DNA from 4 places in the Streptomyces sp. NPDC007875 genome. Region 4 is predicted to be linked to each of the others. Evidence: riboswitches for the same ligand, from Rfam matches in the RefSeq annotation. Region 4 holds a riboswitch; each other region holds the start of a gene.

Region 1 (5,509 bases), on a different contig from region 4:
GGCCACCGTCGAACGCAGCGCGCTGGGCGACTACGAACTGGTCGTCGGCGAGGGCGCGGCTGCCACCGTCGGCCAGCGACTCGACCGGCTGGCCCCCGGCGGCTATGTGGCCTCCGTCCAGGTGGAAGTGGGGGCGAAGGCCGGTGAGCGGCGGCGGGCCGCGCTGCGGGTGCACACCGCCGACGGCGTCACGGCGGAGAACTGGACCGAGACCTCGACCGCGGTCAACCACATGGCCGCCGACCGCAAACACGGCACCCGTTTCCAGCGGATGTTCACCTCGTTCACCGTCCCGGACGGCGGCGGACCGGTCACCCTCGCCCTGGCGGTGGCCGGCGGCAGTGCCAGGGTCCGCTTCGACCGGCTGCGGGTGGTGCGGGCCCAGCGCACCACCAAGCCCGGCACCCTGGTGTACGAGGACTTCGAGCGGGTGCCACAGGGCTGGGGCCCGTTCGTCAAGGGCGACGCGGGCGGGGTGACCGACCCCCGCACCCATATCGCCCAGCGGCACGCCCCGTTCACCCAGGCCGGATGGAACGGCAAGGTGATCGACGATGTGCTCGAAGGCGGCCAGTCCCTCAAGTCACGCGGCGAGAACGCGGGCCTCGTCTACCGCACCGTGCCCCACACCGCCCGCTTCCGCCCGGGGCGGCGCTACCGGGTGCGCCTGACGTACGCCAACGAGGCGGCCGGTCAGTACGCATGGATCACGGCCGTGGACGAACCCGGACCGCGCGAGCTGGCGCGCACTCCCCTGTCCGCCGCCACCGGGCGGGCCACCCACAGCTACACCGTCACCGCGCCCGCGGACGGCGAGATGTGGGTGGGGCTGCGGAAGACCGGTGACAGCGGTACCGCGGAGTTCACGCTCGACTCCTTCACCGTGGAGCAGCTGGACTGACACGGCGGAGGGAGCGGGGCAGCGCGGACGCACCTCCGCACGGCCCCGCTCCCTCCGCCACCCCCACCTCTGGTAAGCCCCTCTCCCCCGCCGGGCTCCCCCTCCCCTTGGCGGCCGGGCGGTCCGTGGACGAAGATCGGCGAGTGATGGGACGCAGCCGGCCGGAGGGGACCGCGGATGTATCACACCTGGATGCGGTACTTCACACCCAGCCCGGCCCATCACCGGCTCGGCCTGGTCTGTCTGGGTGTCGGCCTCCAGCACGGCGCCCTGCCCGTGGTCGGCCCGCGCGTCCTGGACCACCATGTGGCGGTGGTCATCAGCGCGGGCCGCGGATGGTTCCGCGGCCCGGACGGCCGCCGCCGCACCGTCACCGCGCCCGCGCTGCTCTGGCTCACCCCCGGGGTCACCCACCACTACGCCCCGGACCCGGACACCGGATGGGACGAGGCGTTCGTCGACTTCACAGGACCGGCCACCGCCGCCTACGCCGACCTGGGCTATCTCGACGCTGACGGCCCCGTGGTCGCGCTCACCGACACCGCCACCGCCCGTACGGCCATCGGCCGGATCGCCCGCGCCGCGCGCCAGGGCAATCCGTTCCTGGAGGTCGAGACCGCCGCCGCCGTCCATGAACTCCTCGTCGCCCTCCGCCGCGTCCGCGCCGACACCGGTGCCGACGGACATCCGGTGCTCCAGGCCCTGGCCCGGGACGCCTTCCAGCCGCTCTCGGTGATCGAACACGCCGCCCGGCACGGCATGACACCGGCCGAACTGCGCACCGCGGTACGGCGCGGCGCGGGGTGCAGCCCCAAGGACTACCTCCTCGGGATCCGGCTGGGCCGCGCCAAGGAACTCCTCGTCGGCACCGAACTGCCGGTGGCCGCCATCGCCCGCCGCGTCGGCTACGACGATCCCGCCTACTTCAGCAGGCTGTTCGCCCGCCGAGTGGGCACGGCACCGGTCCGCTTCCGCGAGCAGCAGTGCCGCTCGGTCCCCGGAGGCTTCACCGACCGCGTCCCCGACCCGAGCCGTCCACCGACGATCCCGCCCTCCGCACCGGCGGACGACGGACGGCGCGGCGGAGGATGACCGGACGCGCGCCCTGGGCCGGCCGGACGGCCGCGGGGGGCGGCTTCCGCCATTGGGGGGACGGTGGGCCGCGGTTGCCCCACCAAAGGGGCACCATGCATGCGAAGCCGGTCATATCCGGCGGCAGATCCTCAGCAAGGAGTTCCCATGCGTATCCGGACCGCCCTGTCCACGCTCGCCCTCACCGCCGCGTCCCTCGCCGTCGGCGCGGGCGGCGCCCTCGCGGACGACGCGCCCGATGTCACCGTCAACAACTCCAGCAGCACGACCTTCCCCGGCGTCTGCGCCAGCAACCAGTTCTCCTTCGTCACCGTCCCGGTCAATCTGGCGGGCGGATCGGACTCCGGCGCGTGCTGACCCCCTGATCTCGCTGATGGACGAGGGTGCGGCCGGTGCACGGCCCGGGCGGCACCGGCCGTACCCTCGGGCATCGCGTGTTCCACTTCACCCTCCCGAATACCGGACCGATCCCTGCACACCGCCGGACGGCCCCGTAGGCTGGCGGGTGCAGCTGGTTCGCCCCGTCCGCCAGGCGGGACGCGTCGTAAGAGGGAACCCGGTGGGAATCCGGGACTGCCCCGCAGCGGTGAGCGGGAACGACCGCCGTCATACGCACTGGGTCCGGTAGAGGGATCTGGGAAGCGACGGCCACTAGGTGTCCTCCCCAAGAGGACGCGCCCGTGAGTCCGAAGACCTGCCATCTGCCCGCGTACGGACGACTCGTGCGCGGACACCCGGTGACCTCGAGGGCGGGTCGGCGTACATACCGGTCGGACGACCGCGCGCTTGCCGCGCGAGGTCGCGGCGTCCGGTCTGTCACCCTTCGCGTTCTCCTCCCGTCGCCGGGATCTCAGGGATTCATCTCGCGAAGGAGATCTCCGTGACACCGAAGTCCGCGGCCGCGGCAGCACGGGCCACCGTGTACGGCTACCCCCGCCAGGGCCCGAACCGGGAACTGAAGAAGGCGATCGAGGGCTACTGGAAGGGCCGCGTCACCGCCGACGCGCTCCGGGCCACCGCCGCCGAACTGCGCAGCACCACTTGGCGGCAACTGGCCGGGGCGGGCATCGACGAAGTTCCCACGGGTGACTTCTCGTACTACGACCACGTGCTGGACACCACCGTCATGGTCGGCGCGATCCCCGACCGCCACCGGGACGCCGTCGCCACCGACCCGCTCGACGGCTACTTCGCGATGGCGCGGGGCACACAGGACGTCGCGCCGCTGGAGATGACCAAGTGGTTCGACACCAACTACCACTACCTGGTTCCGGAGCTGGGTCCGGACACGGTGTTCATGGCCGACTCCGCCAAGCAGGTCGCGGAGCTGACGGAAGCCCTCGGCCTCGGCCTGGCGGCGCGGCCGGTCCTGGTCGGGCCCGTCACCTACCTCCTCCTCGCCAAGCCCGCCCCCGGCGCGCCCGCGGACTTCGAGCCGCTCACCCTCCTGGACCGCCTGCTTCCGGTGTACGCCGAGGTCCTGGCCGATCTGCGGGCGGCCGGTGCCGAGTGGGTGCAGCTCGATGAGCCCGCCCTGGTCCAGGACCGCACGCCGGCCGAGCTGAACGCAGCCGGCCGCGCCTACCGCGATCTCGGCGCCCTCGCCGACCGACCGAAGCTGCTGGTCGCCTCGTACTTCGACCGCCTCGGCGAGGCCCTGCCCGTGCTGGCCAAGGCACCGGTCGAGGGGCTGGCGCTGGACTTCACGGACGCCGCCGCCGCGAATCTGGACGCGCTGGCCGCCGTCGGCGGGCTGCCCCGCAAGCGGCTGGTCGCCGGTGTCGTCAACGGCCGCAACATCTGGGTCAACGATCTGGAGAAGTCCCTGGCCAGGCTCGGCACCCTGCTGGGTCTTGCCGACCGGGTCGACGTGTCCGCCTCCTGCTCGCTGCTGCACGTCCCCCTCGACGCGGCGGCCGAGCGGGACATCGCACCGCAGATCCTGCGCTGGCTGGCCTTCGCCCGGCAGAAGACCACGGAGATCGTCACCCTCGCCAAGGGCCTGGCCCGCGGCACCGACACGATCACCGCCGAACTGGCCGCGAACCGGGCCGCCCTCGCCTCCCGCGCCAACTCCCCCATCACCCGCGACCCGGCCGTCCGCGCCCGCACCGGCGCGGTCACCGAGGCCGACGTCCGCCGCTCCCAGCCGTACGCCGAACGCGCCGCGGCCCAGCGCGCCCACCTCCGCCTGCCGCTGCTGCCGACCACCACCATCGGCTCCTTCCCGCAGACCGGCGAACTGCGCGCCGCCCGCGCCGATCTGCGCGGCGGCCGGATCGACACGGCCGGGTACGAGGAGCGCATCAAGGACGAGATCCAGGAGGTGATCTCGTTTCAGGAGGCGACCGGCCTGGATGTGCTCGTGCACGGCGAGGCCGAGCGCAACGACATGGTCCAGTACTTCGCCGAGCAGCTCACCGGTTATCTCGCCACGCAGCACGGCTGGGTGCAGTCCTACGGCACCCGCTACGTCCGCCCGCCGATCCTGGCCGGTGACATCGCGCGCCCCGAGCCGATGACGGTGCGCTGGACGGCCTACGCCCAGTCCCTCACCGAACGCCCGGTCAAGGGCATGCTCACCGGCCCGGTCACCATGCTCGCCTGGTCCTTCGTCCGCGACGACCAGCCCCTTGGCGACACCGCCCGCCAGGTCGCCCTCGCCCTGCGCGACGAGGTCGACGACCTGGAGGCGGCCGGGACCTCGGTCATCCAGGTGGACGAACCCGCCCTGCGCGAGACCCTTCCGCTGCGCACCGAGGACCGGCCCGCCTATCTGTCCTGGGCGACCGAAGCCTTCCGCCTCACCACCGGCGGCGTACGGCCCGGCACCCAGATCCACACCCATATGTGCTACGCCGAGTTCGGGGACATCGTCCAGGCGATCGACGACCTCGACGCCGATGTCATCAGCCTGGAGGCCGCCCGCTCCCATATGCAGGTGGCCCGCGAGCTCGCCGCCCATGGCTATCCGCGCGAGGCCGGGCCCGGCGTGTACGACATCCACTCCCCACGCGTGCCCAGCGCGCACGAGACGGCCGAACTGCTCCGCACCGGCCTCAAGGCCATTCCCGCCGAGCGGCTGTGGGTCAACCCCGACTGCGGCCTGAAGACCCGCGGCTGGCCCGAGACCCGCTCCTCACTGCGGAACCTGGTCACCGCGGCCCGTACGGTCCGCGGTGAGCTGCCCGCATCCTGACCCGGACGACCGGCCGGGGCCGGGGCGCCACGCGCTCCGGCCCCGGTGCCAAACGCTGACGCCGGACGTGGTCAGGCGGCCGTCGCGCCGGACAGGGGACGCCGACGGTGCGCCTGGTCCATCGACTTCCGCCAGGCCCCGGGCGTGACGCCCTCCCGGGCCGAAAAGGCACGGCTCAGCGCACTCCCGGTGTCGTAGCCGACCCTGACCGCGATCTCCTGGACGCTCAGCGGCGTCTCCCGGAGCAGCACCTTCACCCGATACATGCGCCATGAGGTGAGGTAGCCCAGCGGGGTGTCCCCCGTTTTCTCCTTGAA
Region 2 (5,509 bases), on a different contig from region 4:
GCGGCCACCGTACCCCGCCCGGATGACCCACGGCATCACGGACCAACGGGGGGCTTCGCCGTCGTGTTCTCCACCTCCACCTCCGACCCGCCGTCCCCTTCGGCGACGGCCCACATGGTCGTCTGCGGTGACGACGCGCTCGCCCACCGCCTCGCCGCCGAGCTCCATGACGTCTACCGGGCACGGGTGACGGTCGTCATCCCCGGCGGCGCCCCCTTGGCGGATCCGGCCGGGCAGCAGGTGGCGGGATGGCGGCCGGGTGGCCGTACCTCCGCGCTCTTCGGCCGGTTCAGCGCGGCCGTCGGACGGGTCCCGCTGCCCCGGCAGACCCCGGACGACCCCGCTCCGGAGGAGGGAGTGCGGGTCATGGAGGTCCCGGCGCTGGACGAAGAGGTGCTGACCGAGGCGGGTGTGGAGCATGCCACGGCGCTCGCCCTGGTCCATGACGACGACGAGGCCAACATCCACGCCGCCCTCCGCGCCCGCCGCCTCAACCCCCGGCTGCGGCTGGTGATCCGGCTCTACAACCGCAAGCTCGGCCAGCATCTGGAGGAACTCCTCGACGAGGCGGCGCGGGTGGCCGATCCCGGTATGGACCCGGCGGAGCTGGACGCCACCACCACCGTACTGTCGGACGCCGACACCGCGGCCCCGGCCCTGGCGGCCACCGCCGTCGCGGGCACCAGCAAAGTGCTCCAGGCCGACGGGCTGCTGCTGCGCGCGGCCGAGCGCACCCCACCCGGCCCCGACGAGGTCGCCCGCCCCGGGCTGTGCACCCTCGCCCTGCTCTCGTCCACCACCAGCGACCCCGGCGGCAGCGAGGGCTCCGACAGCAGCGGGGACGAAGGGCCCAAGCTGCTGCCCGGAGACGAGGAGGTGGCCGCCGCCACCGGGCGCGACACGGTGGTGCTCGAGGCCGTCTCCGCCACCGGCTCACCGCTGCCGCCACGGCGGCTAGGCACCCGCAGACTGCCCCTCGCCTCACTGTTCTCCCGCCGGCTGCGCTGGTCCGTCGCCGGAATGGCGATCGCCGTGCTCGCCCTCACCATCGCCTCCTGGCAGCTCACCGGAGCCGGTCTGCTCCGCGCCGCCTACCTCACGGTGCTGGACGTGCTGGCGATCGACGACCCGGCGCTCGACGAGCCGACCGGACGCAAGGTCCTCCAACTGCTGTCCGGGCTGACCGGGCTGCTGATGCTGCCCGTCCTGGTGGCCGCCGCGCTCGAAGCGCTGGGCACCTTCCGCACCGCCTCAGCGCTGCGCCGCCCTCCGCGCGGCCTCTCCGGCCACGTTGTGCTGCTCGGGCTCGGCAAGGTCGGCACCCGGGTCCTGGCCAGACTCCGGGAGATGGACATCCCCGTGGTGTGCGTGGAAGAGGACCCCGGGGCGCGCGGCATCCCGCTTGCCCGCAGGCTGGGGGTGCCGACGGTCATCGGCGATGTCACCCAGGAGGGTGTTCTGGAGGCCGCCAAGATCCAGCGGGCACACTCCCTGCTCGCCCTGACCAGCGTCGACACCACCAACCTGGAGGCGACGCTGTACGCCCGCTCGGTCAAGCCTCGGCTGCGGGTGGCACTGCGCCTGTACGACGACCGCTTCGCCACCGCCGTCTACCGCACGCTGCGCGCGGCCCATCCACGGGCCCTCACCCGCAGCCGCAGCGTCTCCAGCCTGGCGGCCCCGGCGTTCGCCGGGGCGATGATGGGGCGTCAGATCCTCGGTGCCATACCGGTCGAGCGCCGGGTGCTGCTCTTCGCCGCCCTGCATGTCGCCGGGCATCCGCAACTGGAGGGACGGACCGTCGCCGAGGCGTTCGCACCGGGTGCCTGGCGGGTGATAGCGCTGGACGCGGCGGAACCCGCCGACCGGCAACGCGACCTCGCCGCGGCGCCTCCCTACGACGGCGCCACCCAGGAGCCCGCCCTGGTGTGGGATCTGCACCCCGGCTATGTCCTGCGCCCGCACGACCGTGTGGTGCTGGCGGCCACCCGCCAGGGCCTGGGCGAAATCCTCGCGGGGGCGGCGGCCCGCCGCAACTGACCTCGAGCCGCCCGTGGCTCTGGGGAGCGCGGGGGCCACATGGTGCGGCGGTGTCCGGGATGCGATGATGCCGGGCGACAAAGGCGACGGCGGAACGAGGAAGCCGGTGTGAATCCGGCGCGGTGCCGCCACTGTGATCGGCGAGCGGATCCCGAAGAGGCCACTGCCCGTACACGTGCGGGTGGGAAGGCCGGGACGAGCATCGACCCGAGAGCCAGGAGACTCACGCGGTCGCCTCCTCGACGGAAACCGGGGCGGACTTCCCCGGAGGAGGGTGGTGCGCCATGCCTGTCAGGCCGACCGACCCGGTGCCGTGCCGGGTGACCGTATGCCGGGACTGCTGCTGCGGCAGCCCCAAGGTGACCGGAATCGACCATGCGGCGCAGATCGCGCGGCTCGGTGAGGAGGCGCCCGTCCGCGTCTCCGCGTGCCTGGACGTCTGCGATCAGGCCAATGTGATCGTGGTGCAGCCATCGGCGGCCGGACGTGCCGCCGGGGGCAGGCCGGTATGGCTCGGCCTGGTCAACGACGCGGACGCGACGGAGGACATCGTGGCCTGGGTCACGGCGGGCGGCCCCGGTGTGGCACCGCTGCCCGACATCCTCGATCTGTACGCCTTCTCACCACGGCGGCGTGCCTCGCCCGAGCCGTCATCCGGTGGGCGCTGACCGGCCGAAGTCACCTATGGCTTCCGGGAGTTGCTCATTGGGAGCAGGAGTCTGGCGGCCCCGCACCCTGTGGGCTACCGTCGGTAACATGTTGCCGTCGCGGCAACCCCCTTCGCATCTCCCGGACCCTCCGAACCCCCTTCCGGAAGGCAGCCCATGGAGAACTCCACAGAGAATTCCGCCTCGCTTGCCGGGATCAGCCGCCGCCGCGCCCTGACGGCGGCGGGCGGTGTGCTCGCCGGCGTCGCGCTCGCCCAGGCGGCGGGTCCGGCGTTCGCCGCCTCCGGGGCGTCCTCGGACGTGGACGCCATCGTGGTCGGCGGCGGGCTCGCCGGGCTGGTCGCCACGGCGGAACTGGCGGCCGCGGGACGCAAGGTGCTCCTCCTCGACCAGGAGCCCGAGAGCAACCTCGGCGGCCAGGCGTTCTGGTCCTTCGGCGGCCTGTTCTTCGTCGACTCCGAGGAACAGCGGCTGATGGGTATCAAGGACACCCATGAACTGGCCTGGCAGGACTGGCTCGGCACGGCCGGCTTCGACCGCGGCGTCTCCGATCCCGCCGGCCAGGACTACTGGGCCCGCAAATGGGCCGAGGCGTACGTGGACTTCGCGGCCGGAGAGAAGCGGTCCTGGCTGCACGGGCTCGGCGTGCAGTGGTTCCCGATCGTCGGCTGGGCCGAGCGCGGCGGCGGCCTCGCGGACGGGCACGGCAACTCGGTGCCGCGTTTCCATGTCACCTGGGGCACCGGTCCGGCCGTGGTCGAGCCGTTCGAGAAGAAGGTGCGCGCGGCCGCGAAGGACGGGCGGGTGACCTTCAAGTTCCGGCACCGGGTGGACGATCTGGTGGTCACCGGCGGTGCCGTCACGGGGGTGAGCGGTGCGATCCTGGAGCCGAGCGACGCCGCCCGCGGCAAGCCCACCTCGCGCACCGTGGTGGGCCACTTCGAATTCAACGCCCCGGTGGTGATCGTCACCTCGGGCGGTATCGGCGCCAACCACGATCTGGTACGGCGGAACTGGCCCGACCGGCTCGGCTCACCGCCGAAGTTCATGGTCACCGGCGTCCCGGCGTATGTGGACGGCCGCATGCTCGCGATCACCGAGAAGGCGGGCGGACGGATCGTCAACCCCGACCGCATGTGGCACTACACGGAGGGCCTCAGAAACTACGACCCGATCTGGCCGGGCCATGGCATCCGCATTCTGCCGGGCCCCTCGTCGATGTGGTTCGACGCGAAGGGCAAGCGCTTCTCCACCCCCGACATCCCGGGCTACGACACCCTGCACACCCTCGGAACGATCACCGCCACCGGCTATGACTACTCCTGGTTCGTCACCACCCAGAAGATCATCGCCAAGGAGTTCGCGCTCTCGGGCTCCGAGCAGAACCCGGACCTGACCAACAAGGACGTCCTGCAGCTCCTCTCCCGCATCTGGCAGACGCCCGAGCCGATCCAGCGGTTCCGGGACAAGGGCGAGGACTTCGTCGTCGCCACCTCCCTGCCTCAACTGGTCGCGGGCATGAACAAGATGACCGGCGACCACTTGATCGACCTGGCGGACCTCACCCGGCAGATCGAGGCCCGCGACCGCGAGATCGCCAACCCGTACACCAAGGACGTCCAGGTCATGGGCATCCGTAACGCGCTCGCCTACCCCGGGGACACGCTCAGCCGCACCGCCTCCGCGCACCGGATCCTGGACCCGTCCGCCGGACCGCTGATCGCCGTGCGCCTCAACATCCTCACCCGTAAGACCCTCGGCGGCCTCCAGACCGACCTCACCGGCCGGGTCCTGGACGCCTCCGGCAACCCGATCACCGGCCTGTACGCGGCCGGTGAGGTCTCGGGCTTCGGCGGCGGGGGAGTGCACGGCTACCGCTCCCTGGAGGGCACCTTCCTCGGCGGCTGCCTGTTCTCGGGCCGCGCCGCGGGCCGTGCGGCGGCGGCCGCGACCGCGACCTGAACCGGCGGGCGGACGGGCGGTGGCGCACCGGGCACATGGCAGACTCCTCCTGCGGTCCGCGGGCGGCCGGGAGCATCTCCGGCCCATGAAGTCGCTGGGGCAGGGAGGGTGTATGGGCGGGGACGATCCGCATATCCATGTCGAGTCGAAGGTCGTCCGCGGCGTCGCCGCCGTCCGCAACATGATGGCGTCCACCTTCGGGCTGGCCGGTGACCTGCCGAGCCGCATCGCCACTGGATGCGGGCTGCGGGCGCCGTACGCGATGACCTCTCCGCGTCCGGAGAACGTCACCTGCCTCGCCTGCCGTGAGTACGCGCGGCTGGAGCATCTGCGCTTCGCGGACGAGCTCGAACGGCTGGGGCGGATGCCCGGATCGACCATCAGCACGGCCCAGGCGAAGCTGGCCGCGGACCGGCATCGCGACCTCGCGGAGCGGTTCTCCGCCGCGGAGTGATGCGGCGGGCGGCGGAGCCTTCGCCGCCCGTCCCGCTCGTCGACGGACTCCGCTACGGCACCCGCCCCGGGTCCGGCCGGGCAACGGTGTGCTCCGCCGCTGCGCGCTGTGGCGGCATCATGCCTTCCGGCGGCTGCCGGCGCCGCCTGGAAACGGCTGTGGGGGTGGTGAGGACGGCCAGGCAGGCGAGGACGAGTGCGATGCCGGTCCAGCCGGCGGCGGGGAGCCGTTCGCCGATGACCAGCACGGCGAGGACGGCAGCGATGGCCGGTTCGAGCAGGGAGAGCGTGGTCGCCGTGCTCGCGGGCACATGTGCCAGTCCCCAGCCGAACAGGACGTAGCCGGTGAACATGGGCACCACCGCCATGTAGGCGCCGACGGCCAT
Region 3 (5,509 bases), on a different contig from region 4:
CCGCCGCAGCGGGGAGACTGTCGCCGTCTTCGGCGCCCGCTCGGACTCGGTCAGTCCTCGGAGCCCGGATCGGTTCGCTCCGCCGAGGGCAGCAGGTGAATGAGCAGCAGAACGATCCCGGAAATCATGAACACGCGCGTGGCGGCCTCCAGGCCATTCCACTTCTCCGACTGCCACATGGCGAACCACTCGCCGCCGATGCCGATGAACCCGGCGCCGAACAGCAGCATCAGCATCAACAGCCCCACGGTGCTGGCCTGACGGGCGCGCCGGACGCGGTCTCCGGGCGGACCCGCGAACCACATGGCCGTCGCGGCGAGGAGGACAAGAGCGGCGAGGGTCTCCCAGGCGATGATGGCCACGTAGGCGGTGTCCTGGAGCGCGGTGGAGTCGATGGCCCGCCACATCAGGTCCTCGTCCTTGAACGTGGTGTCCATCGCCAGGACATGCCGCACGAACTGCTGGTTGCTGTCGAAGTCGGTGATGTTGCCGAAGGCGACGAGCGTGATGTACAGCGCGATCGTCCCGGTGAGCACCCCCGAGGTCATCGCGTAGGCACGGGGTGAACGTATTCTGCCGGTTCGCTCTGTCACGATGACCTCTGTCTCCCGTTGGATCCCGCTGACCATGAAGCGTGCGAGAGCCGTAGCGTACAACTGACGGGATCAGAGCGGTGATGGACGCCGTACAGCTGCCGAGCTGAGCCGACGGCGGGGAGACGGGGGTCACATGCGTCCATGTCACAGGGGGTCGGGCTATCCCGTCTCAGGGGTGTAGCCACTGAACGACTTCAGAGGAGCACATCATGGACGCGCGACTGAACTACTCCGCAAGCCAGACCGCCGGCAAGGTCCTGAGGCCCGTCATGGCGGCGGGCAGGGCGGTCAAGGAATCGCCGCTGCCGGCGGCGACGCAGGAGCTGGTGGCGATTCGGGTGAGTCAGATCAACGGCTGCGCCGTCTGCATCGACATGCACACCAAGGAAGCCGCCGCGGCCGGTGAGACCCCGGTGCGGTTGAACCTGGTCGCGGTATGGCGGGAGGCCACCGTCTTCACCGATGCCGAACGGGCCGCGCTGGCACTGGCGGAGGAGGGGACCCGGGTCGCGGACGCGGCCGGTGGGGTCGGCGACGAGGTGTGGGCGAATGCCGCCAAGCACTATGACGAGGAGCAGCTCACCGCCCTGGTGATCCTGGTCTCCTTCATGAATATGGTGAACCGGCTGAACGTCATCACCCAGCAGCCGGCGGCCGGAGACTACGAGGCCGGGCAGTTCCACTGAACGGCAACGGCAACGGGTCCGGGGTCCGGTTGCGTGCTCCGGACCCCGGCCCGGGGGACGTTACGGTGGCCGACCGGTGGCCCAGGGGAGGGGAGTCGGTGTGAGCAAGGTCGAGGAGTTCGAGGAGCTGCGGCCGCTGCTGTTCTCGATCGCGTACCGGATCCTGGGCAGTGTGAGTGAGGCCGAGGACGCGGTGCAGGAGACATGGCTGCGCTTCGACGGCTCGGCGACCCGGCCCACATCGACCAAGGCGTATCTGTCGGCCACGGTGACGCGCATCTCGATCGATGTGCTGCGCTCCGCGCGCGTGCGACGGGAGGAGTACGTGGGCCCGTGGTTCCCCGAGCCGCTGCTCAGCGATCCGTATCAGGATCCGGCCCGGGCGGTGGAGCTGGCCGACTCGGTGTCGATGGCGGCGCTGTTGCTGCTGGAGCGGCTCAGCCCGCTGGAGCGGGCGGTGTTCGTGCTGCGGGAGGTGTTCGCCTTCGGGTTCGACGAGGTCGCCACGGCGGTGGGACGGTCGGAGGCGGCATGCCGGCAGCTGCTGGTGCGGGCGCGGCGGCATATGGAGGCCGGGCGGCCGCGGTTCGAGGCGGACCGTCAGGAACGGCAGGAGCTGGCGACGCGATTCTTCGACGCGCTGAAGGACGGCGACGTGGGCGCGCTGCGAAATCTGCTGGCCGCCGATGTGCAGCTGGTCGGGGACGGCGGCGGCAAGGCACCGCGGCTGGCCAAGGCCGTCATGGGCGCGGAGAACGTGGCCCGGCTGCTGGGCACGGTCTTCCCCTGGCTGCTGCGGATCGACGTGTCCTTCGAGCTCCATGAGGTCAACGGCCAGCCCGGCGCGGTCTTCCGCGAGCGGGACGGCAAGGTGCTCCAGGCTCTGGTCCTCGATGTGCTCGACGGGCAGATTCAGGCCATCCGCACGGTGATCAATCCCGACAAGCTCGGCCACCTCGGGCCGGTCGGCGACGCCTGGGCCGTCGACCGCGAGGTGAGGCAGGCCCGTCGGCGGTCGAACTGACCCCGGGATGTGGTCTGCCACCCCGTGACCGGTCCGACACCCTGATCTTTCGGCGATCTTGATAGTCTCGGGGAGCCAGTCGTGCCACATCCGAGGCCAGGGAATCCGGTGTGAATCCGGAGCTGACGCGCAGCGGTGAGGGGGACGGGCGGGGCATGTGACACCACTGGGAGGAGTCCGTGACGGCCGCGAGGCCGCCGCGAACGAGCACCGGGAAGGGGCCCCGTCCGGACGAGCCCGAGTCCGAAGACCTGCTGGCACCTCCGCGCCCCGTGCGGGGAGGACGTCCGTAGGCCAGGCTCCGCGTACGAGCCCCGACAACCGAGGCATGCCCGTGCTCTGCTCTGCCCGCCGTACCGCGGCCCTCCTGCTCGCCCCCGCCCTCCTGCTCACCGCGTGCGGTGGCTCCGGCCACGACGGCGCGGACGCCACAAAGCCCGCCGGTGCGGGCTATCCGCGCACCATCGACAACTGTGGCCACGAGGTCACGGTCAAGTCCGCCCCGAAGCGGGCCCTCTCGCTCAACCAGGGCACCACGGAGATCCTGCTCTCCCTCGGTCTCGCCGACCGCATGGCGGGCACCGCCACATGGACCGACCCGGTGATGAAGGGCCTGGAGAAGGCGAATGCGACGGTGCCGCGCCTGGCGGACAACGCGCCGTCCTTCGAGAAGGCCCTGGACGTCGAACCCGACTTCGTCACCGCCTCGTTCGTCTCCACTCTCGGCAAGGGCGGCGTGGCCACCCGCGACCAGTTCGAGAAACTGGGCGTGCCCACGTACGTCTCGCCGTCCGACTGCTCGGCGGGCCGGGACCCCGACAGCGGTGGCGATGGCTCCCGCAGCAAGCCACTCACCCTGGACACCGTCTACGGCGAGATACGCGACCTGGCCCACGCGTTCGGCGTCGACGAGCGCGGCGAAAAGCTCATCGCGCGGTTGAAGCAGCGCGTGCGTACGGCCACCGAGGGACTGGACGCCCCCGGCGTCTCCCTCATGTACTGGTTCGCCAACTCCCAGTCGCCCTACCTCGCCGGCTGCTGCGGCGCGCCGGGCGCCATCACCCGGGCCGTCGGAGCGAAGAACGCCTTCTCCGACACCCACGACGAGTGGCCGCAGATCAACTGGGAGACCGTGGCCGACCGCGACCCGGACGTCATCGTCCTCGGTGATCTCACGCGCAAGCAGCAGACCGCGGAGACCGCCAAGGCCAAGACGCGTTTCCTGGAGACCAACGCCGCCACCCGCAATCTCACCGCCGTCAAGAAGAAGCGGTACGTCCTGCTGAGCGGGCAGGCCATGAACCCGTCCATCCGCACGGTCGAAGGGGTCGAGCAGGTCGCCGCCGGGCTGCGCCACTTCGGACTCGCCAAGTGAGCACCCGCCTCCTGCTGCTGATCGCGGGAGGGCTGGCCGCGCTGTTCGCGTCGATCGCCGTCGCCGTGACCATCGGCCCCGCCGACATCTCCACGGCCGACGTCTGGGCAGCGGTCACGGCTCATCTCGGCCTGGGCGAGAGCACGTTGCCACCGCTGCGTGATGGCATCGTGTGGAACCTGCGCATGCCCCGCACGCTGCTCGCCGCGGTGTGCGGGGCGGGGCTGGCCCTCTGCGGGGCCGTGATGCAGTCCCTGCTGCGCAATCCGCTGGCCGACCCCTTCGTCCTCGGGGTGTCCTCCGGGGCCTCCACAGGTGCCGTCGCCGTGGTCGTCCTCGGTGTGGGCGGCGGGGCCGTGTCCCTGTCGGCGGGCGCGTTCATCGGCGCGCTGCTCTCCTTCGGCCTGGTCCTGGCGCTCAGCCACAGCCTCGGCGGCAGCACCGACCGCGTGGTGCTGTCCGGGGTGGCCGCCATGCAACTGTTCTCGGCGCTGACCTCGTTCACCGTCCTCACCTCCGCGGACGCCGACACCACCCGCGCCGTGCTGTTCTGGCTCCTCGGCTCGCTCACCGGTGCCGGCTGGAGCGATGTGCTGCTGTGCGCCGTCGTCCTGGCCGCCGTCCTCCTGGTCTGTCTCGGACACGCCCGCACCCTGGACGCGTTCGCCTTCGGGGAGGAAGCCGCGGCGGCGCTCGGCGTCCGCGTGGCCCGCACCCGCCTCGTCCTGCTGTGCGCGACCGCGCTGCTCACCGCGACCCTGGTCAGCTCCGCCGGGGCCATCGGCTTCGTCGGCCTGGTCCTCCCGCACGCCACCCGCGCCCTCACCGGGTCCGGCCACGCCCGCCTCCTGCCGGTCACCGCACTGGCCGGAGCCATCTTCCTGGTGTGGGTGGACACCGCCGCCCGCACCGTGATCGACCCGCAGGAGGTCCCGGTGGGCGTGGTGACGTCCCTCATCGGCGTACCGGCCTTCGTCGCCGTGCTCTACCGCGGCCGGAGGAAGACATGAACGACTCCCTTCCCCCCGACACCGCGGAGGCCGCACCCGGACTCCGCGCGGACCGCGTCAGCCGCCGCGCCGACGGCCGGCTCATCGTCGACGGCGTCACCCTCACCCTGCGCCCCGGCGAGACGGTGGGCCTGCTCGGCCCCAACGGCTCGGGGAAATCAACCCTGCTGCGGCTGCTCGCCGGCATCCTCGCCCCCTCCGCCGGAGTCGTCACCCTGGACGGCCGCGCACTGCCGCGGGTCGGCCGCCGTGCCACGGCCCGCCGTATCGCCACCGTCGAACAGCACGCCCACACCCAGACCGAACTGACCGTCCGCGAGGTCGTGGCCCTCGGCCGCATCCCGCACCGGCGCGCCTGGTCGTCGTCCACCGCCACGGACACCCGGGCCGTCGACGCGGCCCTGGAGCGCACCGCACTGACCGACCGGGCCGGCCAGTCGTGGCACACCCTCTCCGGTGGCGAGCGCCAGCGCGCCCAGATCGCCCGGGCCCTCGCCCAGGAACCGTACGAGCTGCTGCTCGACGAGCCGACCAACCACCTCGACATCCAGCACCAGCTCGACCTGCTCGACCTCGTCGTCGGCCTGCCGATCGCCACCGTGATCGCCCTCCACGACCTCAACCTCGCCGCGATGTACTGCGACCGCCTGCTCGTCCTCCGCGAGGGACACGTCGTGGCCGAAGGCACCCCCGGCCAGGTGCTGACCCCGTCCTTGATCAAGCAGGTCTACGACGTCCAGGCCGACGTCACCCACGATCCGGGCCACCCGGTCATCCGCTTTCTGCGCCGCACACCGAAGCCGTGAGGCGGCGGACGG
Region 4 (5,509 bases):
CCCGGGCGCGTGCGGCGGGGCTATCACCACGACGATGTCGTTGGTGGGATTGCCCGGCCAGCCGCCGCCTCCGGGCCAGCCACCGCCACCCCAGCCGCCGCCCCAGTCACCATCCCAGCCGCCGCCACCGGAACTGCTCTGGCTGACGATCTGCGCGGGCACGCCGCCGAAGGTCACGCTGATGACGTTGCGCAGGTTCTGCCCGTTGAGCTGGACGAGGTTCCCACCGGCGGCGGGGCCCGAGTTGGGCACCACGGACAGCAGCAACGGCGGCCCCACCTGCGACGGGGGCCAGTTGGCCGCGGTGGGGGCGGCGGTCGCGAGAGCGGTCGAGGTCATGGTTGGTCCTCCCGGGAAGGGTTCGGGTGATACGCGCCGACGGCATGCCGATGTCGTGGGCAAGCCGCTGGTCAACGCCTCGTCGTCGCCGCGCGGTCGAGGCAGGCCGGCACCGGAGGAACGGAAAGCCGCCGGGCGGCCGGTCAGAGCGCGGGAGCGATGCGCCGGGTGAGAGCGGAGCTACGGGACGAACGCCCGGCTCCTGGATGGCCTATGAGGTATGGGGCACCCTCGGTGGCACGTTTCCAGTTATCCACGCCCGCCCCCATCGCTCAAGGTTCCGGGGCTGCCATCACTCGTTTGGCGCATCTGGGCGCGCCTGGCGGCGAGCTTGTATGACAAGCGCTCCGCTATTCGGGGGAACGCGCGGCCGGAGTATGGCCTGCCGTCCTCCACCGTGCCTCTAATGAGTGACATCGGCAGTGCCAACCCGTGCGGGACCACCCGGGGAGGGATCGATCCGATGAGCCTCGCCGCGTTCCTCCTCGCCCTCGGCACCACCTGCCGTATCACCCGCTTCATCACCAAGGACACGCTGGCGGCGGAGTTCAGAACCTGGGTCGCCGACCGCTTCGGCGACGACTCCCGGCCCTCCTACCTCGTCAACTGCGGCTGGTGCACCAGCACCTGGGTGGCCGGCGCCATCGCCGTCTACGCCTCCTTGCTGCACACCACCGCGTGGTTCCACCTCCCGGCCACCGCCCTGACGCTCTCCTACCTCGCCGGGGTCGCCTCGCGGTGGCTGGACTGACACCGACCCGTACTGGACTCGAGGGAAAGGAACGGCAGCCATGGCCTGCAACTGCGGCGGAGGGACACGTGGCCCGCGACCCGTTGTCGTCTATGAGTTGACGCTGCCGGACGGCACGGTCCGGCGCTATTTCACCTATCAGGAAGCCGACGCCGCCAACAAGCGCGCGGGCTCCACCGGAGTGATCAACACCGCCGTCCAGTGACGGCGAAGACCGGCGAGTGACGGCATGGCGGCCCGATTGTCAGTGGTGTGCGGCAGACTGCGGCCATGGACATCACGATCAGGCGCGCGCGGGACGAGGAGCTGGACGGGATCGGGGAGCTCACCGCGCAGGTGTATCTCGGTGACGGGCTCCTGGACTTCGGCGACAGTGATCCATATCTCACCACCCTGCGCGACGCCCGGCGCCGGGCCGCCGAGGCCGAGCTGCTGGTCGCGGCGGACGCGGCGAGTGACGAGGTGCTGGGGGCCGTGGCGTTCGCGGTGTACGGCGGCGCGTATGCGGAGCTGGCCCGGCCTGGCGAGGGCGAGTTCCGGATGCTGGCCGTGCGGGCGGAGTCGCGGCGGCGCGGGGCGGCCGAGGCGCTGGTGCGCGCCTGCCTGGACCGGGGGCGCGCGCTGGGGCTGCGGCGGATCGTGATCAGCAGCCAGCAGTCCATGACCGCCGCCCACCGGCTGTACGAGCGGCTGGGGTTCGTGCGGGCCCCGGAGCGCGACTGGTCGCCGATAGCCGAGTTGGACCTCACCCTGTGGGCGTTCACGGTGGAGCTGTGACGACCGGCGGCGTGCGCCCTGGGCCATGGGCTCGCGTGCGCGACGGGTCACGGGCTTGTGTGCGCGCCCGGCTGCGGGCTGCCACGGGCCCCAGGTCACGGGCCACCTCCGGAACGCATTAGCACATTCATGCGAAACTCCGCACCTCACGACACAAGATATGGGGGTGCGTGCGTCGGTCGACACAAGATGTATGCTCGTCCTCGCTGTCGCCGCAGGGGAATCCGGTGGGAATCCGGAACTGTCCCGCAACGGTGTACGTGTGCGCTTATGCGGCGTGCCCGTAAGTCCGAGCACCTGCCGACGGCCCTGTGTGAACACGTCCCCCGGCCTCGAGGGTTGGGCCGATGGACGCTGCGTGGTGTGCCTGGCGTACGAGGAGTGCGGCATCGGCATGCCCGTACGCGCCCATCGCGCCTCCCCTCGTGGCCCCGGCCGAGCGAGGGAGAGCACCTCAGTGACCATCGCGCCCGCAGATCCGGTTTCAGAGCAGGCGGTTTCTCAGGCAGCGCACGACGCGCCCGGAACCGCCCTGCTACGGACGCTTACCGGACTCACCGCCGACTTGCCCGCCACCGACCCCGGCAAGGTCGCGGCCGCCGCCCTGCGCGGCCGCCATCCCGGCTCGGACGAGGCGGAGTTGCGCGGCCTGGCGACCGAGGCGGCGGCCGGGCTGATCGCCGAGGAGCCGGAGTACTCGCGGCTGGCCGCGCGACTGCTGGCGCTCACCATCACGGAGGAGGCGGCCGGGCAGGGCGCGGTCTCCTTCTCCACATCCGTCCAGGTGGGCCACCGTGAGGGCCTGCTGGCCGACTCCACCGCCAAGTTCGCCGCCGCCCACGCCGCACGGCTGGACGCGCTGGTGGAGCGGGCCCTGGCCGACGGCGCCGACAAGCGCTTCGGCTACTTCGGACTGCGCACCCTCTACAGCCGCTATCTGCTGCGCCACCCGATCACCCGTCAGGTGATCGAGACCCCGCAGCACTTCCTGCTGCGGGTGGCCTGCGGGCTCGCCGAGGACCTCTCGGAGCGGGCGCTGGACGATGTGGCCGAGCTGTACCGGCTGACCAGCACGCTGTCGTATCTGCCCAGCTCCCCCACGCTGTTCAACTCCGGCACCCGGCATCCGCAGATGTCGTCCTGCTATCTGCTGGACTCGCCGCTGGACGAGCTGGACTCGATCTACAACCGCTACCACCAGGTGGCACGGCTGTCGAAGCACGCGGGCGGCATCGGCCTGTCCTACTCCCGTATTCGGGCGCGCGGTTCGCTGATCCGGGGCACCAACGGGCACTCCAACGGCATCGTGCCGTTCCTGCGCACACTCGACGCCTCGGTGGCCGCCGTCAACCAGGGCGGCCGGCGCAAGGGCGCGGCCTGCGTCTATCTGGAGACCTGGCACGCGGACCTCGAGGAGTTCCTGGAGCTGCGGGACAACACGGGCGAGGAGGCCCGCCGCACCCACAACCTCAACATCGCCCACTGGATCCCGGACGAGTTCATGCGCCGGGTCGAGGCGGACGCCGACTGGTCGCTGTTCTCCCCGGTCGACGCGCCCGATCTGGTGGACCTGTGGGGCGATGAGTTCGACGCCGCGTACCGGAAGGCCGAGGCCGAGGGGCGGGCGGTCAAGCAGGTCCCGGCGCGGCAGCTGTACGCCCGGATGATGCGCACCCTCGCGCAGACCGGCAACGGCTGGATGACCTTCAAGGACGCCGCCAACCGCACCGCCAACCAGACCGCCGAGCCCGGCAGGGTCGTCCACTCCTCGAACCTGTGCACCGAGATCCTGGAGGTCACCAACGACGGCGAGACCGCCGTGTGCAACCTCGGCTCGGTCAACCTCGCCGCGCACCTGGACGAGGACGGGCAGCTGGACTGGGAGCGCCTCGACGCCACCGTCCACACCGCCGTGACCTTCCTCGACCGCGTGGTGGACATCAACTTCTACCCGACGGACGAGGCCGGGGCCTCCAACTCCCGCTGGCGGCCGGTGGGCCTGGGCCTGATGGGGCTGCAGGACGTCTTCTTCCGGCTGCGGCTGCCGTTCGACTCGCCCGAGGCCAAGGCGCTCTCCACCCGGATCTCCGAGCGCATCATGCTCGCCGCGTACGAGGCGTCCTGCGAGCTCGCCGAGCGCCACGGCCCGCACCCGGCCTGGTCCGAGACCCGCACCGCGCGCGGTGTGCTGCACCCGGACCACTACACGGACGCGGTGGCCACCTGGCCGGAGCGCTGGGAGGCGCTGCGCACCCGGATGGCGAAGTCCGGGATGCGGAACTCGCTGCTGCTGGCGATCGCGCCGACCGCGACCATCGCCTCCATCGCGGGCGTCTACGAGTGCATCGAGCCGCAGGTCTCCAACCTCTTCAAGCGCGAAACGCTCAGCGGGGAGTTCCTCCAGGTCAACTCGTATCTGGTGGACGACCTCAAGAAGCTGGGCGTCTGGGACGCCCAGACCCGCGAGGCGCTGCGCGAGTCCAACGGCTCGGTCCAGGAGTTCTCCTGGGTGCCCGCGGACGTACGGGACCTGTACCGCACCGCGTGGGAGATCCCGCAGCGCGCCCTGATCGAGATGGCGGCGGCCCGCACCCCGTACCTCGACCAGAGCCAGTCGCTGAACCTCTTCATGGCCTCGCCGACCATCGGCAAGCTCAGCTCGATGTACGCGTACGCCTGGAAGCGCGGCATCAAGACCACGTACTACCTGCGCTCGCGTCCGGCCACCCGGATCGCCCAGAGCGCCCGTGGCGGCGGCGCCGCGGCCAACGCACCCGCCCCTGCCCCCATCCCCGTACAGCAGGCTCCGGCCGAGGCCGACGCGATCGCCTGCTCCCTGGAAAACCCCGAGTCCTGCGAGGCCTGCCAGTAATGTCCCCCACGTCCCAGAAGAACCTGCTCGACCCGGGCTTCGAACTCACCCTGCGGCCGATGCGGTACCCGGAGTTCTACGACCGCTACCGCGACGCGATCAAGAACACCTGGACCGTGGAGGAGGTCGACCTCCACTCCGACGTCACCGACCTCGCCAAGCTCTCCCCCGGTGAGCAGCATCTGATCGGCCGTCTGGTCGCCTTCTTCGCGACCGGCGACTCGATCGTGGCCAACAACCTGGTGCTGACGCTGTACAAGCACATCAACTCCCCCGAGGCGCGGCTGTATCTGTCGCGGCAGCTCTTCGAGGAGGCGGTGCATGTCCAGTTCTATCTGACGCTGCTGGACACCTACCTCCCCGATCCTGACGACCGCGCCGCGGCCTTCGCCGCCGTCGAGAACATCCCCTCCATCAGGGAGAAGGCGGAGTTCTGCTTCCGCTGGATGGACTCGGTGGAGAAGATCGACCGGCTGGAGACCAAGGAGGACCGCCGCCGCTTCCTGCTCAACCTGATCTGCTTCGCGGCCTGTATCGAGGGGCTGTTCTTCTACGGCGCCTTCGCGTACGTGTACTGGCTGCGCTCGCGCGGGCTGCTGCACGGCCTGGCGACGGGCACCAACTGGGTGTTCCGCGATGAGTCGATGCACATGGAGTTCGCCTTCTCGGTCGTGGACACCGTCCGCGAGGAGGAGCCGGACCTCTTCGACGACGAGCTCCAGCAGCAGGTCACCGACATGCTGAAGGAGGCCGTCGAGGCGGAGCTGCAG

Evidence for each region. Region 4 has a riboswitch for cobalamin ahead of ACFYOY_RS02450 (ribonucleoside-diphosphate reductase subunit alpha). Riboswitches for the same ligand answer to the same signal wherever they lie in the genome.
Region 1: linked by a shared signal. The riboswitch ahead of metE (5-methyltetrahydropteroyltriglutamate--homocysteine S-methyltransferase) and the one ahead of ACFYOY_RS02450 (ribonucleoside-diphosphate reductase subunit alpha) in region 4 are both predicted to bind cobalamin.
Region 2: linked by a shared signal. The riboswitch ahead of ACFYOY_RS28730 ((2Fe-2S) ferredoxin domain-containing protein) and the one ahead of ACFYOY_RS02450 (ribonucleoside-diphosphate reductase subunit alpha) in region 4 are both predicted to bind cobalamin.
Region 3: linked by a shared signal. The riboswitch ahead of ACFYOY_RS20535 (ABC transporter substrate-binding protein) and the one ahead of ACFYOY_RS02450 (ribonucleoside-diphosphate reductase subunit alpha) in region 4 are both predicted to bind cobalamin.

What each region holds. Positions count from the first base shown of each region.
Region 1 is NZ_JBIADZ010000009.1:245,042-250,550, reverse strand. Features, by position in the region: gene ACFYOY_RS20950 (endo-alpha-N-acetylgalactosaminidase family protein) at 1-901, shown strand, start outside; gene ACFYOY_RS20945 (AraC family transcriptional regulator) at 1,079-1,993, shown strand; gene ACFYOY_RS20940 (hypothetical protein) at 2,141-2,350, shown strand; cobalamin riboswitch at 2,489-2,710, shown strand; gene metE (5-methyltetrahydropteroyltriglutamate--homocysteine S-methyltransferase) at 2,874-5,192, shown strand; gene ACFYOY_RS20930 (AraC family transcriptional regulator) at 5,264-5,509, opposite strand, start outside.
Region 2 is NZ_JBIADZ010000015.1:150,174-155,682, reverse strand. Features, by position in the region: gene ACFYOY_RS28735 (NAD-binding protein) at 115-2,040, shown strand; cobalamin riboswitch at 2,134-2,265, shown strand; gene ACFYOY_RS28730 ((2Fe-2S) ferredoxin domain-containing protein) at 2,325-2,708, shown strand; gene ACFYOY_RS28725 (FAD-binding dehydrogenase) at 2,865-4,670, shown strand; gene ACFYOY_RS28720 (hypothetical protein) at 4,783-5,124, shown strand; gene ACFYOY_RS28715 (DMT family transporter) at 5,177-5,509, opposite strand, start outside.
Region 3 is NZ_JBIADZ010000009.1:161,398-166,906, forward strand. Features, by position in the region: gene ACFYOY_RS20520 (DUF2165 domain-containing protein) at 51-548, opposite strand; gene ACFYOY_RS20525 (carboxymuconolactone decarboxylase family protein) at 806-1,282, shown strand; gene ACFYOY_RS20530 (RNA polymerase sigma-70 factor) at 1,383-2,306, shown strand; cobalamin riboswitch at 2,366-2,580, shown strand; gene ACFYOY_RS20535 (ABC transporter substrate-binding protein) at 2,635-3,681, shown strand; gene ACFYOY_RS20540 (iron chelate uptake ABC transporter family permease subunit) at 3,678-4,691, shown strand; gene ACFYOY_RS20545 (ABC transporter ATP-binding protein) at 4,688-5,497, shown strand.
Region 4 is NZ_JBIADZ010000001.1:572,715-578,223, forward strand. Features, by position in the region: gene ACFYOY_RS02430 (IPT/TIG domain-containing protein) at 1-339, opposite strand, end outside; gene ACFYOY_RS02435 (hypothetical protein) at 803-1,090, shown strand; gene ACFYOY_RS02440 (hypothetical protein) at 1,131-1,295, shown strand; gene ACFYOY_RS02445 (GNAT family N-acetyltransferase) at 1,361-1,867, shown strand; cobalamin riboswitch at 2,027-2,187, shown strand; gene ACFYOY_RS02450 (ribonucleoside-diphosphate reductase subunit alpha) at 2,325-4,739, shown strand; gene ACFYOY_RS02455 (ribonucleotide-diphosphate reductase subunit beta) at 4,739-5,509, shown strand, end outside.